DNA from 3 places in the Paenibacillus rhizoplanae genome. Region 3 is predicted to be linked to each of the others. Evidence: predicted binding sites of a transcription regulator. Region 3 holds the regulator's gene; each other region holds the start of a gene.

Region 1 (5,727 bases), on a different contig from region 3:
AGCAGAGCTGATCAACACCTATGCTATTATGACTGAACCTCTGCCCGCTCTTCCGAAATGGCACGAGCAGAGCCTGCTCTGGGAAACGGCCCGGCCTTATCTGTACTTCCGGACCACCCCGGACGGACGGATTATCGCCGGCGGCAAGGATGAGCAGCTTACCAGCGTGGATCGGCGTGAGGTAAGGGTCCTCTCCCAGTGTGAGCGTCTGGTCGAGGAGGTTACGGCCCTGTTCCCGGAACTTCAAGGAATCAAGGCCGAATATTCCTGGGGAGCGGTCTTCGGCTCCACCCGTGACGGGCTGCCTTATATGGGGCCGCACCCGGAGTTCCCGCACTGCTACTTCATTGAAGGCTATGGTGGAAACGGTACGGTCTACAGCATGATTGCCGCCGAGCTGCTTGCAGATACGCTGGCCGGCAAGAGCCGCCCGGAGCTGGAGCTGTTCTCGCTGACCCGTTCGGCGAAGCCTGCGCCCTCCCTGGCGATACAGCCATAACGCTGCAACACAGAAAGGGATGCCCGCATAGCCTGATGGCTGCGGAGCATCCCTTTTCCGTTGAATACTTATGCAAATAACGATATAGAAGAATAATAGCTTATTGCGCTTTTACAAATTCAGCCGACTTGATTCCTGCCTGACGTCCGAAGATAATAATCTCGGCTACCGAGTTACCCCCGATGCGGTTCTCGCCGTGTAGCCCGCCGACCACTTCTCCTGCCGCGAACAGTCCGGTAATCGCCTTGCCGTCTTTGTTCAAGACTTCTGTGTTGGTGTTGATCACCACTCCGCCCATCGTGTAGTGAATACCAGGGCCGATCTGAATGGCATAATACGGAGCACCGGACAGATCATTATCCATACCGGTAGTTCTGCCGAACTCGGCATCCGACTTACTCTTCACAGCACCGTTCCAAGTATCCACGGTAGTCTTAAGTGCAGCGGCCGGAACCTTCATCTGATCCGCCAGTGCCTCGATGGTATCTGCGGTCTTGACCACACCCATCTTGATGTATTGATCTACCGCCTTGACACGGGATTTGACTCCGGCGTTGAATACAAGATAAGCGGATTTCTCAGAAAGCTTATTAATTGAAGCCGTTACCTTGTCACGGGTATCCATCTCGTTGCCGAAGCGCTTGCCTTCAGCAGATACAAGAATAGCTCCTTCGCCCCGGACCGCTTCACCGATCAGGTAGGATTTCTCCTGCTGCACGGTCGGGTGAACCTGAATCTGATCCAGGTCTACGGTAGTTCCGCCGACTTTCTCGATCATGGCGATGCCGTCGCCGGTACTGCCAATCTGGTTAGTGGTGACCAGACCTTCCAGGTCCGGTCTGACTTTGGAGATCAGCTCCTTGTTGGCACCGAAGCCGCCGGTGGTTACGATAACTGCTGCTGCGCTGATCGTTTTGTCGTCGGCCTGGTTGAACAGCACCTTCACGCCGTTCACCTTACCGTCCTGTACCGTAAGCTCCTTCACATCCGCATTGACGAACAGCGGAATTCCCTGCTCCTGAACATTGCGGACGAGTCCTGCTACAAGATATTGTCCCACTGCCGAGCCGTCCTCCGGACGATGGGTACGCTTTTCCTTCATTCCGCCGGTAATGGTGATGTTGTTCAAGCGAATGCCAATCGAATCCAGCCAGTCAATGGCACTTGAGGAGTTATCCACGAAGAAATGAAGTAATTCCTTGTTGTTCGTGTCATGGCCGCCTTTTAGCGTCTCATTATAGAACAGCTCGTTGCTGTCTTCGATGCCCTGCTCCTTCTGGAACTTGGTCTGTGATGCATTCATCCCCGAGGAGGATTTCGTTGTATTCCCGCCAGCCATCGGCATCTTCTCCAGAATCACCGGGTTCATGCCGCTTGCCTTCGCTTCGAGCGCCGCAGACATACCTGCTCCGCCTGCACCGACAATGACGATATCGTATTTATCTTTTAATTGATCGTACGGAGTATAGCTCGCTTCGGATGCTCCCGACACGGCTTCTGCTGTCTCTTTAGGTGCAGCCGTTGCTGCAGGCTCAGTGGTCGCGCTGTTTGTTCCCTTGCTCTCATTCTTGCTGCTGCCCGCATTGTTGTTTCCGCAGCCTGCAATAACAAGCATAACGGAGAGAACGAGGATAAGCGCCGCTGTTGATCTCTTATTCATGTAAGTCTTGCCCCCTTGTGCATATTTTCACAATTATCATAGCGTCAAAGAAGCGGTTTGTGGAACCTTCCGTAAGTTATTAAAGAGTTTTGTAACTAAAGTAATCAGCGTGTGCCTTTAAATGTTCACACGCCCTCCTCTTCCTTCACCTCATATGGCACATCCACGATAAAATGCGCTCCCGGCCCGCAGCCGGCGGCAAGCTCAAGATGGCCCTTGAGTTTGTCTACACTTTTCTTCACCAGATATAGGCCGATGCCCCGCTGTTCACCCTTGGAGGAGTAGCCCTGAACGAAGATCTTCTCCCCCAGGCCCGCCGGAATTCCCGGACCGTTGTCGCTTACCTCGCATAGCAGCCGCCCCTCTTCATATTGAAAAGCAAGCTCCACCCGCTTCACAGGTTGCTCACGGAGCTCCCCCAGCGACTCCAGGGCATTATCCAGCAGATTTCCAGCGATCGTAATCAGCTCATGAATCACCTGCGGATCAGCCGGCTCCGGCAGATAGCTGTCTCCGGTCAGCAGCAGCTCCATCCCCGCTTCGCGTGCCCGGCTCAGCTTCCCCAGCAGAAATCCCGCCATCACCGGGTCCTTGATCTGTCTCGTAATCGACCCGATCTCCTTCTGGTAATTGCTTACCGTTCCCAGAATATATTGCTGCAGCTCATCATACAGGCCCATATGGGTCATGCCCATAATGACATGCAGCTTGTTCATGAACTCGTGGGCACCGGAGCGCAGCGCTTCTGCATAGACCGAGACTCCCGACAGCTTCTCCGCCAGCACAGCCAGCTCGGTCTCATCCCGGAAGGTGGCAATCGCGCCAACAATAGTACCGTTAACACGGACAGGAAGACTGTTCACCAATAGAGAGCTGTCCCCCAGCTCCAGCTCCTGGTCCTGTATTCCCTCTCCCTCAGCCAATACCCGCTCCAGACCCAGCTCCGGCCAAAACTCGGCAATCTGCCGGTTCATCGCGCTCCCGCCAATCCCCGCTGCCCGCAGAAGCCGCTGCGCCTCCATATTAAGGATGGTAATCCGCGCCTGCTGATCTACGGCAATAATACCCTCACGCGTGGATTCCAGCATCGCACTGCGTTCCTGGAGCAGCTTGGAGATGTCCTCCGGCTCCATCCCGAACACCATCCGCTTGATCTGGGCCGCCAAAATGAATGCTCCCCCCGCTCCCAGTAAGGCTCCCGAGACCAGAATCGCAATAATCGTCCACTCATTCAGCAGAACCAGCCGCTCGACCCGCTCCAGGGACAGACCAGCAATGACCACACCCACCTGATGCCCCCGGTTGTTATAGACCGGCACGAAGCCGCGCAATGATCTGCCGAGCGGCCCTGCCCCTTCGGAGATGCTCTCCCCTCCGCGCAGCGATATCTCCTGGCCGCCTCCCGCAAAGGGCAGTCCGACCAGCGAGGCATCCGGATGGGAGTAGCGGATACCCTTCATATCTGTCACTACCACGAACATAATATCATTGCGGCGGGCGATCCTTGAGGTGTAGTCCTGAATCTCCTTGCTGTTGCCCTCACTAAGCCCCTCCGAGACCAGCGGAATCAGGGCGATAGTACGGGCAATCGTAATCGCCTTATCCTCCAGCGCCTGCCGGGTCTGTGGAATAATCTGATTCCGGAAAATAAAATATAAAATCAGCAATACCAGCAGGACAACGGCAGACACCATAACGGCGATCATTGTGCGCAGACTGTAGTTTTTTTTCCTGGCCACTGGTGCGAAGACCTCCCTTCATGTCCCATATTCCTATACCATTCGAACTATATTAGTTGAACTTGAATTTGTAAAGCTACTCCCGGGGATCGCTTCGGGGGGATGGAACAATGAAGAAGCAAGCCCAACCGTTCTGCCGGAGACAGGAGGGCTGGGCTTGCTCGGGTGATATGACCACAACTCTTTTATAAGCAATTGAATGATGGCTTACTGCTTCTTGGCCTGTTCCAGCGCCTGGGTCACCGCTTCAATAATCCCGCCGCTGGAGCCGGAAGCACCGGAGAGGGCGTCTACGCCTTCTGTGGTTTGCTTTTCAATAATTTCAGGAATGGTATTCTCCACGGCCGCATCGATCATCGCCTGCGTCTCCTTATGCTCCTCTACGGTAATGGCGTCGATCTTCTCATCCTTGATTTCTACCGCCACTTTAATATCACTCTTGACCCCTTTGCCTGTTCCATCATACGTCCCGTCCACATACTTGCCGGAAGATGAAGAGCATCCCGCCGTAAGTACTGTTGCAGCCGCGAGGGCAGAGAACAGCAAGGTTTTTGTCCACTTGTGCATGAGTAATTTCCTCCTTCTGTAAATTCCTATTTCTTAAGTGCCTTCACAGCTTCATCCGCTGCAATCCGGCCGAAGGTAGTGATGTCTGCCAGTGCATTCCCGCCCAGACGGTTCGCGCCGTGTACCCCGCCGGTTACTTCGCCCGCAGCATACAGCCCGGCAATGACCTGATCCTTGGTATCCAGCACCTGAGCCTGAGTGTTAATCGCTACTCCGCCCATGGTATGGTGGATTCCGGGTGTTACCTGAATTGCATAATATTTACCCTTTTCAAAAGACAGCTCAAGATCCGGCCGTTCAAACTCTGTATCCTTACCGGAAGCAACGAAGCCATTATACGTATTCAGTGTATCCGCCAGTGCTTTGCCATCTACACCAATCTGTGCCGCCAATTCTTCAGGTGTGGCCGCTTCTTTGACCAGATCCATTCCAAAATAAACCTCGGTGGCCTTCAGGTTCGCACGCAGCTCATCATTGAAGATCAGGTAAGCTACTTTGCCGGACTGGGCCAGGATATTCCGGGACACGACATCGCGGGTCAGCAGTTCATTCGTGAACCGTTTGCCTTCGCTATTGACCAGAATCGCACCGTCTCCGCGTACCCCTTCCGTGATCAGCACGCCTTGATTCGGAATGGTGGTCGGATGAATCTGGATCTCCTTCATGTCTACTAGCTTGGCACCGATCTTCTCTGCCATCGTTGTACCATCGCCGGTTGCGCCTGGATGGTTAGTGGTAGAGAACCCTTCCAGCTTCGGCTGGTACCCCTTGATCATGTCCATATTGGCTCCAAAACCGCCAGCCGCCAGGATAACGGAATTCGCACTAATCGTGTACTGCTTGCCATCCTTATCCGTCACCTTCACGCCGGTAACCACGCCGTCCTTATTCTTGACGATCTCATCGGCCGTCGTCCGCAGGCGCACATCAATCTTGTACTCCTCCAGCTTCTTCTTCAGCGCGACTACGATGAAATTCCCTGCCGCTTCCCCGCCTGCCGGACGGTGAATCCGGTTCACGCTTGCCCCGCCTGCGCGTCCCACTTCAGACAGCTCGGCTCCATTCTCCTTCAGCCACTCCACTGAAGCCGCCGCACCGTTCGTAAGCGTTCTGACCAGCTCCGGGTTATTGAGGTTTTTGCCGCCCTTCATGGTATCCTCGAAATGCAGCTCGGGACTGTCTTTGATGCCAGCCGCTGCCTGATAAGGTGTTCCTGCCGCATTCAGCCCGCCTTCCGCACGGACGGTGTTGCCTCCAAGCAT
Region 2 (5,727 bases), on a different contig from region 3:
CTGTCGGCGGTCAAAGGCTAGGCAGGAAGGATAAGTTCCGGTAGAGATCGTAAACCTGCACATGAAGGGAATATAAATACACCTCGTTTGTAAACGGTTTCTCTTTTAAGATGAATTTGTAAGCTCATTATGATATGGAAAAGGGGAGTTACCATGCGTAAAGTTTCCAGCGTATTCGCCTGCCTCCTGGTCACGGGGACCTTATTGTCCGCTTGCGGGGGCAATAGTAACGGCAACAAGCCGGCGGCTGACGGGGGAGAAGCGACACCTGCACCAGCGGCTACCCAAGCGGCAGAAGAGTCGGCAACCCCGTCACAGGCACCGGCCGATGATATTACCCAGAAAAAGGTAACGATCAAAATCCACTATCCTACGCCTGACCTGACCGAGGTGAGAGCGCAGGAGGATGACAAAATCAAGCGGTTCCAGGAAGTCTATCCGAACGTGGAGATTGTCAAGGACGACTGGCAGTATAATGTAAGCGAGATCGGGGTGAAGATGGCTGCGAACGAAGCGCCTACCTTCTTCAACACGTATGCCACCGAAGCCAAATTCCTGATTGAGAAGGGCTGGGTAGCCGACATCACCGATCTGTGGAACAATTATGAGTTCAAGGATCAGATCAATCCTGTGCTGCAGAACCAGTTCATCATTGACGGCAAGGTGTATGGAGTAACCCAGAAGGGTTATGTCACTACAACAATGATCAACAAGAAGATGCTTGATGACAAAAGTGTAGCTGTACCTCCAATGGACTGGACCTGGGACGACATGCTGAACACAGCCAAAGGAGTGGCCGATCCCAAGAAGGGAATCTCCGGGATTGCGCCAATGGGTAAGGGCAACGAAGCAGGCTGGAATTGGACCAACTTCCTGTTTGAAGCAGGCGGAGAGATCCAGAAGATTGAAGGCGGCAAGGTGGTGGCAACCTTCAATTCCGAAGCCGGGATCAAAGCGCTGGACTTCTATAAGAAGCTGAGATGGGAAGCTGGGGCCGTTCCCCAGGATTGGGCGCTCGGCTGGGGCGATGCTGTAGGCGCCTTCCAGCAGGGCCGCACCGCGATGGTGATGGCCGGATCTGACGGTGTCATTGAACAGGCGCTTAACCAGGGCGGGTTCAAGCCTGAGGATGTGCTGACCTATCCCATGCCTGCGGCTGAGAAGGGCGGCAAGCATACCGGTGTTCTCGGCGGCGACTATCTGGTCATCAACCCGAATGCCAGCAAGGATGAGCAGGAGATGGCCTTCCGTTATATTACCTTCGACTATTTCTCGGATAAAGGCCTGGAAGCGCTCGACGCCATTATCAGCCAGCGTAAAACGGACGGGAAATACTACATCCCGCCGCTTCTGGATTACTATGCTGCCGATTCCGACTTCGGCAAGAAGACCAAGGCCGTCTATGACAAGTACGACATTGTATATCAGTACAGTCCCGAAATCATGGCGCTGCTGGACGGCAAGCCTGAAGCCCAGTACAACACTCAGGACTATTATGCAACGATGTCCAACGTGATCCAGGAGCTGTTCGCCAAGGAAGGCACAGACTCGAAGGCCCAGCTTGATGCGGCGGCCGCAACGGTCCAGCACAAATTCTTCGATACGATTAAGGCAGAGTAGCTTAAGATGGCTTTCCCTAGAGTCGGGAAAAAGATGAATAAGGGGGAGACAGCAGAGATGCTGTCTCCCTTTTTTTAAAAGATAAGAATTTATATGCTTCGCGCTATAATTATCCTTATCTTTCTCGCTGAAACGGAACCGTCCTTTAAAAGGATGGCAATGCGTTTCCGCTTGTTAGCTGAGATTTATATTTATATTCACCGTCTGAGTGAGTCTATAGAAGAGCACCGTATGAACCGAAGTTACGGCTGGGCATTCGTGAGCAGAATTTCCGAGGCCCACCCGGCATCGCAAGGCAAGATGGGCCATCAACGCTACAGCTTGTGGGTTGGCGTTCGCAGATTAGACAAATATCAATTAAATATTGCATATAATATGGAAAAAATCCCGGTATATGATCGAATGAAAGCGCTTTGAAAACAACTCAAAAAAAACTTTATACTTTGTGAAAGATTTCACTATACAAGGTGAAAAGGATGTGCTAAGATAAATGTATAGAAAGAAACAACCTAAAAATTGACAGGAGGACGAGGGAGATGGCAGTTAAAAACGAAGTCGCCGCCCAAGTGAAACAAACCACCGCTGAAGAGTATATTCAGGTTTTGGTGGATAAAGCAAAGAAAGCCCACGAAGCGTTCATGGGCCTGGATCAAGAGCAGACAAACACAATCGTTCATGCAATGGCGCTGGCCGGACTCGACAAGCATATGTACCTGGCCAAACTGGCTGTTGAAGAAACAGGACGCGGAGTATACGAAGACAAAATCACGAAGAACATCTTCTCCACTGAATATATCTGGCACGGAATTAAGTACGACAAGACTGTAGGCGTTATTGAGGATAACGTTTATGACAGCTTCCAGAAGATTGCTGAACCCGTCGGAATCATTATGGGTATCACACCGGTAACCAACCCAACATCCACCACGATGTTTAAAGCTTTGATTTCCGCAAAGACACGTAACCCTATTATATTCGGTTTCCACCCGTCGGCGCAAGAGTGCAGTGCGGCAGCAGCCAAAATTCTGCATGATGCAGGCGTAGCAGCCGGCGCACCTGAGAACTTCATCCAATGGATTGAACTTCCTACGATGGACAAAACAAACGCACTGATGAACAATCCGGACGTTGCACTGATTCTGGCAACCGGCGGATCGGCAATGGTCAAAGCAGCTTACAGCTGCGGCAAACCGGCACTCGGCGTAGGTCCTGGTAACGTGCCTGCCTTCATTGAGAAGAGTGCTGACATTGATCAGGCTGTAACAGACCTTATCCTGTCGAAGACTTTCGATAATGGTATGATCTGTGCTTCCGAGCAGGCAGTCATCATTGAAGAAGCTATCTTCGATCAAGTGAAGAAGAAAATGATTGCAAACGGCTGTTACTTTGTGAACAAAGAAGAAGCTGCCAAGCTGACAAGCGGCGCAATGAACGTTGAGAAATGTGCGGTTAACCCGGCTATCGTTGGCCAATCCGCAGTGAAGATCGCTGAAATGTGCGGCATTCAGGTTCCTGCCGGAACGAAGATTTTGGTAGCTGAGCTCGAAGGTGTAGGCACTAAATATCCATTGTCCGCTGAGAAGCTGAGCCCGGTTCTGGCTTGCTACAAAGTGAAGAATGCTGACCAAGGTATCGAACGCGCAGCTCAAATCGTTGAATTTGGCGGCATGGGCCACAGCTCGGCTATCCATTCCAATAATGAAGAAGTCATCATGAAGTTCTCCAACCGTCTGCAAACCGGACGTATTCTCGTCAACTCGCCATCCACACACGGCGCAATCGGCGATATTTACAACACCAATATCCCTTCATTGACACTGGGCTGCGGATCTTATGGACGCAACTCGGTATCGCAGAACGTGACTGCAATCAATCTGATCAACGTGAAAAGGGTGAACCGTCGTACCGTGAATATGCAATGGTTTAAAGTACCTGACAAGATTTACTTCGAAAAGGGAGCCTCTCAGTATCTGGCCAAAATGCCTGACATCACACGTGTAGCAATCATCACTGACCCTATGATGGTGAAGCTGGGATATGTGGAAAGAGTTGAACACTATCTGCGTCAACGCCAGACTCCTGTAGCCATCGAAGTGTTCTCGGAAGTTGAACCAGATCCATCGACGACTACTGTAGAAAAAGGCGCGGCAATGATGCACAGATTCCAGCCTGACTGCATTATCGCACTCGGCGGCGGTTCCCCAATGGATGCTGCCAAGGGCATGTGGCTGTTCTACGAACATCCGGATGCAGACTTCAACGGTCTGAAGCAGAAGTTCATGGATATCCGCAAACGGGTATACAAATTCCCTAAGCTCGGCAACAAAGCAAAATTCGTTGCGATTCCAACAACTTCGGGTACCGGTTCTGAAGTAACATCTTTCGCAGTTATCACAGACAAGACAACAGGCAATAATACGAAGTATCCTCTGGCCGATTATGAGCTGACTCCAGATGTAGCCATTATCGATCCGGAATTTGTATACAGCTTGCCTAAGACTGCTGTTGCCGATACTGGTATGGACGTATTGACCCATGCTATCGAAGCTTATGTATCTGTAATGGCTAGTGACTATACTGATGGTCTGGCAATCAAAGCGATTCAGCTGGTATTCCAGTGGCTGGAGAAATCCGCACTGCAAGGCGATAAGCTGGCCCGTGAGAAAATGCACAACGCTTCAACACTTGCCGGTATGGCATTTGCGAATGCATTCCTGGGGATTAACCACAGCTTGGCGCACAAATGGGGCGGACAGTATCACACAGCACACGGCCGCACCAATGCGATCCTGATGCCGCATGTTATCCGCTACAATGCCAAGAAGCCTACGAAGTTCGCTTCGTTCCCTAAATATTCGCACTTTGTAGCTGACGAACGGTATGCCGAAATCGCCCGTATTCTGGGATTGCCGGCTCGTACTACCGAAGAAGGCGTAACCAGCCTGATCAATGCCATCCGCGACATGAACAAAAAACTCGGTATCGAAGAATCCTTCTCGGCTCTTGGTTTCGATCCTAAGGACTTTGAAGCCCGCGTAGATTACCTGGCTGACCGTGCATTTGAAGACCAATGTACAACTGCCAACCCTAAAATGCCGCTGGTATCTGAGCTTGCCGATGTATACCGCAACGCATTCTACGGAAAATTCGATAACTAATTAACGGTTGCCTGGCGAAGAATAAGGTTAAAGGTTAATATGGGACTGGATGGAAGTGACAAATATCACCGAAAGAGTGATATTTGTCACAGTCCTTTTTCAGAAAATAAACTAAAATGTTTATATAAACAAAGATCCCAGTTATACAGTCACGATTGTGAATTTTATAACAACCAGTAGCTAAGGGATCACGAGACACGGGATTAACCTTCAAGCCCGCGATCTCTACAAATATACTAAATATAAATGGAGGGATTTAGCATGTCGGTGATTGAAAAAGAAGTACAAGAGGTTAAGTCGAGCTGGAGAAATTTCACAAAGGGTACATGGGCTAAGAAAGTTGACGTTAATAACTTTATTGCCAAGAACATCAAGCCTTATGAAGGAAATGAAGATTTCCTCGTAGGTCCTACCAGCAACACTACTGAACTGTGGAAGATTATCTCCCAACTGAGTAAGGAAGAAAGAGAAAGAGGCGGCGTATGGGATGTTTCCCTCGATACTGTCTCCACCATCACTTCCCATAACCCAGGCTACATTGACAAGGACAAGGAACAGATTGTCGGCGTTCAGACTGACGCGCCTTTCAGACGTTCTATCCAACCGTTCGGCGGTATCAAGATGATGATCGATGCTACTAAGGCTTACGGCTTCGAGCTTCCGCAGAATATCGTTGACATGTTCACGAACATCCGCAAAACGCATAACCAAGGCGTATTTGATGCATATACACCAGATATGAGAGCTGTGCGTAAATCGGGCGTAATCACAGGTCTTCCTGATGCTTATGGCCGCGGACGTATCATCGGCGACTATCGCCGTATTGCTCTGTATGGTATTGATTTCCTGATCAAAGACAAGAAGCAACAACTGACTGAGCTTGAAGTGGATTCCATGACAGAAGAAGTTATCCGTCTGCGTGAAGAGCTGTCCGAGCAAATGCGTGCTC
Region 3 (5,727 bases):
CACGAATTGACGGTAAGAATACCAGCCACCAAACAATAATGCAGCAGACAGCAGAGACGTTAGCAGCACAGGCATAAGACGAAGTTTCAAGAAACGTCCTCCTCTCAATAATGACCAAGCTTAACTCTATAATAAAGACCAGCCAGCGTGTCTAGCGCCCATCCGAGACTGACATGCTCTTAAGCATGTCTTGATACAAGTAGTAGTATATCATAGGTGTATATACGATTTTACATAAAGTTGTGAATATATTTAAAATTTTTGATACTAATTTCTGGATGTTTCATGAGGAATGAAAAAACGGCAGCTCAGATTCAGATCCTGAAATGCCGCTGCTACATTCATATTCCGGCGTACACTACATCCGGCTAACGCTTAATTTCACCGGTCATATATTCTGCAAAATCAGTTAATAGCTCCAGGTCATAGCCTTGGTCGCTAACCGCTCCTCTATACTCTTCCAGGCATCTTCTGAGCAGCCCGTGAAAGCGTTCCGGCAAATGCTGCAGTCCCCACTCTCCGCCTTCCTTCTTGGAAGAGATATAATCCTCCTGCAAATAGTAGAGCACTCTGCATAGATTCAGTGTGTAATAGACCGGAGATTTATTAATATTCTGCGGCGCATCTTCGACATCCCGGACAATGGAATCCAGATAGTACCTGCGGTCTACCGGCGCAAAGGCCTCGCGGATCGGCTCCCCGTACAAGATAAACCCGCGATGGTAGACCACTGCAAAATGCGCCGCAAGATCAGCATCCTCAAAACCGCCGCACAGATAATTCTCCTCGGTTCTATACCGCTCTAAATGAGCTTCCGAAAAGTGAAATTCAAACGGCGTAGGATACACAAAATTGCGCAGATATGTCTTCAGGACGATAGACAGTTCGATTCCGCGCTTATTCGGCAGACTGTCATGATAGGCTACGATACGCCCGGCAAGTCTCAGACTGGCTTCTGCGGACAGCTTGTCCTGTATAACGATCAGCAGATCAATATCGCTTGAATCCGCTTGAAAACAGCCCATGGCCAGCGAGCCATGCAGGTAAACCCCCGACAGATTATCCCCCAGCTCCTCCTTGAACAAATCCACCGCCTGATCCAAATATGCTAATATCTCCAATTTCATCATCCTCCTTGATTGAACATATATGTAGGTTAGCGCTAGCAGACGAGGTATACACTCCGTATATCAATTGATGTACCTCAAACTTTTCAACATGATGGATAAAAAAACGGAGGAACAGATAATCTGTCCCCCCGTTTTTATTCTGCCGCTGAGCGCTTAGCTTAACGGTTCGGCAGACTGTACCCCTCACCGATGGCGCTGCCATCCTTGAAACGGTAGAAGTTATAATAGAAGCGCCCGTCTTTTTTGTAAAATAGCTGCCAGGCATATTCCCCGTTATATACACCGGGCAGCAGCCGTTCGATCGTAATGTCCGGCAGCTGGGCGGTTATGATCCCGCGCATCTTCTCTTCTGAGGTTCCTTTGCTCAGCTCTTCGGCATACAGGCCGTTGTCGCCTCCGGCAGGCTTGCCCTCCAAGGTATAACGGACCCACACCATCAGCTCGGTACCCGCTTCATTTTTGCCGGTTAGCACCCAGTAGATCTCATTCTCATTCCAGACGGATTTCTGGGCCTTGGTAACCTCTGTTAGCCCGGCACGCGCCTGGGCCAGCTCCTTGGCCTCACTCCGCTCGTTCCACTGATCCTTCATAATGTAGGCATAGAACTGGCTTAGTCCGAACAGAAGGAGCAGCACCACGGTAATCCCCAGCCAGATCCATTTTCTCCTCTTCTTCTTCACCACGCTGCTTCCTTTCCCGTTCTCCTGAGTTACCGTTTAAGCAGGCTCTCGAACGTCTCCTGTGCTTTGCGGCGGATGGCTTCTTCATCAAGTGTCAGGCATTGTCCATGCTTCACAACCTGCTGGCCGTTCACCCATACATGCTCCACATCCTTGGCGCTGGCCGAATATACAGCATGGGAGAGCAGATCGGTATGCGGCAGCATATGCGGCTGGTCAATATCAAGCGCGATGAAGTCGGCCTTCATCCCTGCTGCAAGGCGGCCTACACCGCTTAGGAAAATAGACTGCGCTCCGTACTCCGTAGCCATCAGAAGCGCCTCAGGAGCCGGTACCGCTGTTGGATCACCGCTTACGCCCTTGTGGATCAGCGCAGCCAGCCTCATCTCTTCGAACATATCCAGATTGTTGTTGCTTGCCGCGCTGTCCGTACCCAGGGAGACCTTAACCCCGGCTCTCAGCAGCTCCGGAACACGGGCAACACCGCTGGCCAGCTTCAGGTTACTGCCAGGGTTATGCGACACGCCAACGTTATGGCGGGCCAGAATCCCGATCTCCTCATCGTTCAGATGAACCCCGTGGGCAATAAGCGAAGGACGGGTAAACATCCCCAGCTTCTCCAGATGTGCGACCGGACGAAGGCCGTAGTCGGCCACGTTCTGCTCCACTTCATGGCGCGTCTCGGACATATGGGTATGCATCGGCAGATCCAGATCATGGGCAGCCTGCACAAACTTCATGAAAAACTCTGGAGGACAGGTGTACGGGGCGTGCGGCGAGAGCATGGTCGTAATTCTGCCGTCAGCCTTGCCATGCCAGTTACGGGCAAAAGCAATCGCCTCAGCGAGCTTGGATTGCTGTACCTCTTCCGGGCACAGCCCAATTACGCCGCGCATCAGCACAGCACGAATACCGGACTGCTCGGTCACTTCCGCTACCCGGTCCATATGATCATACATATCGAGGAAGGTTGTTGTGCCGCCCTTCAGCATTTCCAGCACGGACAAAGAAGTTCCCCAATATACATCATCACCAGTGAATTTCTCTTCCATCGGCCACATCTTCTCCTGCAGCCAAGTCTGAAGCACCATATCGTCGCCGTATCCGCGCAGCAGTGACATGGCAGTATGTCCATGGGTATTGACCAGACCAGGCATGAACAGCAGACGGCTGCCGTCTACGACCTGAGCGCCATCCTCCACTGCCGGCTCAGCTTCACCTATGTAAGTAATCAGATCATTCTCCAGGGTCATATACCCGCTCAGCACTGGCTTATCGCTGCCCGGAACCAGAAAGTGCCCGTTCTTGATTATCGTGATCTTACTGCTCATCTTCAGCCGCATCCTTTCCATCATGCAAATAATAGGCCAGGCTCTGCAGATCTGTGGTGAAATCAGCGGCGTGAATCCGGATATTGGCAGGCGTCTTGAGAATAACCGGTGCGAAGTTCAGAATCGCCTCAATGCCGGAATCCACAAGAATATCGGCTACATTCTGGGCTTCGCTGTCGGGCACAGTAATGATCCCGATCCGGATTCCCTGTGAGCGGATTGTACTGCTTAGCTCCTCCATCGGCTGCACAACCAGCGAGTTGATCTGCTGGCCCACCTTCGGCGGATAGGCATCGAAGATGGCAGTGATCTTCATCGTATCCTTCAAGTAAGCGTTGTAGTTAGACAAGGCATGACCGAGATTACCGGCTCCAACCAGTGCAACATTAATTTGCTGGTCAAGCTTCAGGATGTGACGAATCTTCTCAATCAGATAGGACACATCGTAGCCGATGCCTTTTCTGCCGAAATCACCGAAATAAGCCAGATCCTTGCGGATCTGGGCGGGGTTCAGATCTAGCTTTTGGCCCAGCTCCTGAGAAGAGACTGTGGAGATTTCACGTTTTTGGAGATCGTTCAGGAATCGCAGGTACACTGGAAGTCTGCGCACGACGGCCTCCGATATTTTATCCGATTTCATGTATTCTCCTCCTTAAAAGTTTTGTTAGACCCGTACAATTATAGCAACCGTACCCCGCCGCCTGCCGGAGTAGCAGAGGAGGCGGGAACGGATCATCAGGTTAATCATGACTTATTAATAATAGCAATAGCGGATGAATTAGGAAACCCCGCCGTCTTCCAGCCATTCGGCGATTCTCGGAACCATCTGCTCGGTGAGCATATGCTCCATCTTGGGACCGGGGAGCGAGTACAGGAAGTACTTCCCGTAATATGATTCAATCACTCTGGTGTCATAGACAATCACGATCCCCCGGTCCTTCGCCGTACGGACCAGCCGCCCGAAGCCCTGCTTGAAGCGGATAACGGCCTGCGGCACGGACAGCTTCATGAACGGGTTCTTCTTCTGTGCCTGAAGCAGCTCCGACTTCGCCTCAGCCAGCGGGTGATTCGGCGGCTGGAACGGCAGTCTGACAATCGCCAGGCAGGTCAATGCTTCTCCAGGAATATCGACCCCTTCCCAGAAACTGCTGGTACCGAGCAGGACGGAGGCCGGGGTGTCCTGGAAGCGGCGGATCAGCTTGCTCCGGCTGCCGCCCTCCACGCCTTGTCCCAGCACCGCGATATCCTGCGAGACAAGTGCCTCCTTCAGCGGGTCATAGACCTGGCGCAGCATTTTGTAGGAGGTGAACAGCACCAGCATCCGACCCCGTGTAGCTACAGCCGTCTCAGCAAGGGAGTGGACTAACGTGTCCACGAAACGGGCATCCCCTATACTTCCCTTAACGCTCGGGAAGTCGCGGGGAATGACCAGCAGTGCCTGCTCACGGTACTTGAACGGCGACGGAAGCAACGCAGTCATCAGACGCCCTTGCTCCGCAGCCTCACCAAGGCCCAGGTTATCCATCATGAACTGGAAGGATTTATCCACCGATAAGGTGGCCGAGGTCAGGATAATGCTCTTCTTCTTGTCGAAGAACAGCTCCCTGAGCTGGGTGCTGACATCTACGGGAACGGCATACATTTGCAGCGACTTGCCCTTATAATTGCCGCTTCCCTCCAGCCAATACACAATATTCTCATCATTCAGGCTCATGAAGAAGCGAATCTGCTCTCTAATGGATGCCAGGTCCTTGAACAAGCCGCCTATATCCGTCACAAGACTGTCCGAGGAGGACTGGCTGTCCGTGTCACGCATCTCACTGAGCATCTTGTCACCCTTGCGGATGATATCGCTCAGACTGAGGTTCAGTGTATTCTCAAGGGCAGCCAGCTCCTCCCAATCCTTCGGCTTCTTGCCCGGCTGCAGGCGTGCTACGAGCTGGCCTGCTTCACCGGCCCCGGCGTCACTGCGCTCGGGCAGCAGGCTAAAGAGCCTGTCGCTGAGCGCATCCCAGGATTCCTTCACTGTCAGCAGATCGGGATAGATCTGGTCAATTACGCCGCTCCATTCGGAAGCCTGCTCACTGCCGGAAGACTGCAGGCTCTGGCGGAGGGCAGGCAGCTGCCCGCTCCGGCTATCTTTGTAGAGACGGGTTAGGGTATGGGCGAATGTGAAATATTTCATCTGCATGCCAAGATGCTTGCCGGCAATATCCTCCAGATGATGAGCTTCGTCAATGACAAGATGCTCGTAGGCCGGAAGAAGCTGATGCCCGGCTTTGACATCTGCGAACAGCTTGGAGTGATTGGTGACCACCACATCGGAGATCCCCGCTTCATGCTTGGCCCGGTGGTAATAGCATTTGCGGAACCAGGGACAGGCGCGTCCCAGGCAGGAGTCGGTATCACTGGCTACAGTCTCCCAGAAATCGCCGCCCCGTCCGCTTAAGTTAAGCTCCTCATCATCCCCGGTTGTCGTCTGGGTTAGCCAGACAAGCATTTGCGCAGCGGTAAGTGCTTCTTCCCTTGGACTCGTAAAGTCCTTTTTGTTCATTCTATGTTCGAACTTGCGCAGACACAAATAGT

Evidence for each region. Region 3 encodes Rex, which represses fermentation and respiration genes when NADH is low (regulators of the CRP and FNR family bind a similar motif). Its sites were predicted from a motif close to TTGTGAAATATTTCACAA; they were not measured.
Region 1: the regulator Rex is predicted to act here: its motif matches at 2,175-2,192, upstream of ACFSX3_RS05825 (flavocytochrome c).
Region 2: the regulator Rex is predicted to act here: its motif matches at 2,064-2,081, upstream of adhE (bifunctional acetaldehyde-CoA/alcohol dehydrogenase).

What each region holds. Positions count from the first base shown of each region.
Region 1 covers NZ_JBHUKY010000014.1:75,664-81,390, forward strand. Annotated here, with positions in the region: gene ACFSX3_RS05820 (NAD(P)/FAD-dependent oxidoreductase) at 1-499, shown strand, start outside; gene ACFSX3_RS05825 (flavocytochrome c) at 600-2,159, opposite strand; gene dcuS (DcuS/MalK family sensor histidine kinase) at 2,285-3,898, opposite strand; gene ACFSX3_RS05835 (FMN-binding protein) at 4,106-4,465, opposite strand; gene ACFSX3_RS05840 (flavocytochrome c) at 4,492-5,727, opposite strand, start outside.
Region 2 covers NZ_JBHUKY010000023.1:288,330-294,056, forward strand. Annotated here, with positions in the region: gene ACFSX3_RS14295 (carbohydrate ABC transporter permease) at 1-21, shown strand, start outside; gene ACFSX3_RS14300 (ABC transporter substrate-binding protein) at 154-1,620, shown strand; gene adhE (bifunctional acetaldehyde-CoA/alcohol dehydrogenase) at 2,157-4,778, shown strand; gene pflB (formate C-acetyltransferase) at 5,040-5,727, shown strand, end outside.
Region 3 covers NZ_JBHUKY010000020.1:79,218-84,944, reverse strand. Annotated here, with positions in the region: gene ACFSX3_RS10160 (hypothetical protein) at 1-90, opposite strand, end outside; gene ACFSX3_RS10155 (aminoglycoside adenylyltransferase domain-containing protein) at 369-1,127, opposite strand; gene ACFSX3_RS10150 (cell wall elongation regulator TseB-like domain-containing protein) at 1,289-1,810, opposite strand; gene ACFSX3_RS10145 (amidohydrolase) at 1,840-3,141, opposite strand; gene ACFSX3_RS10140 (redox-sensing transcriptional repressor Rex) at 3,131-3,781, opposite strand; gene dinG (ATP-dependent DNA helicase DinG) at 3,920-5,727, opposite strand, start outside.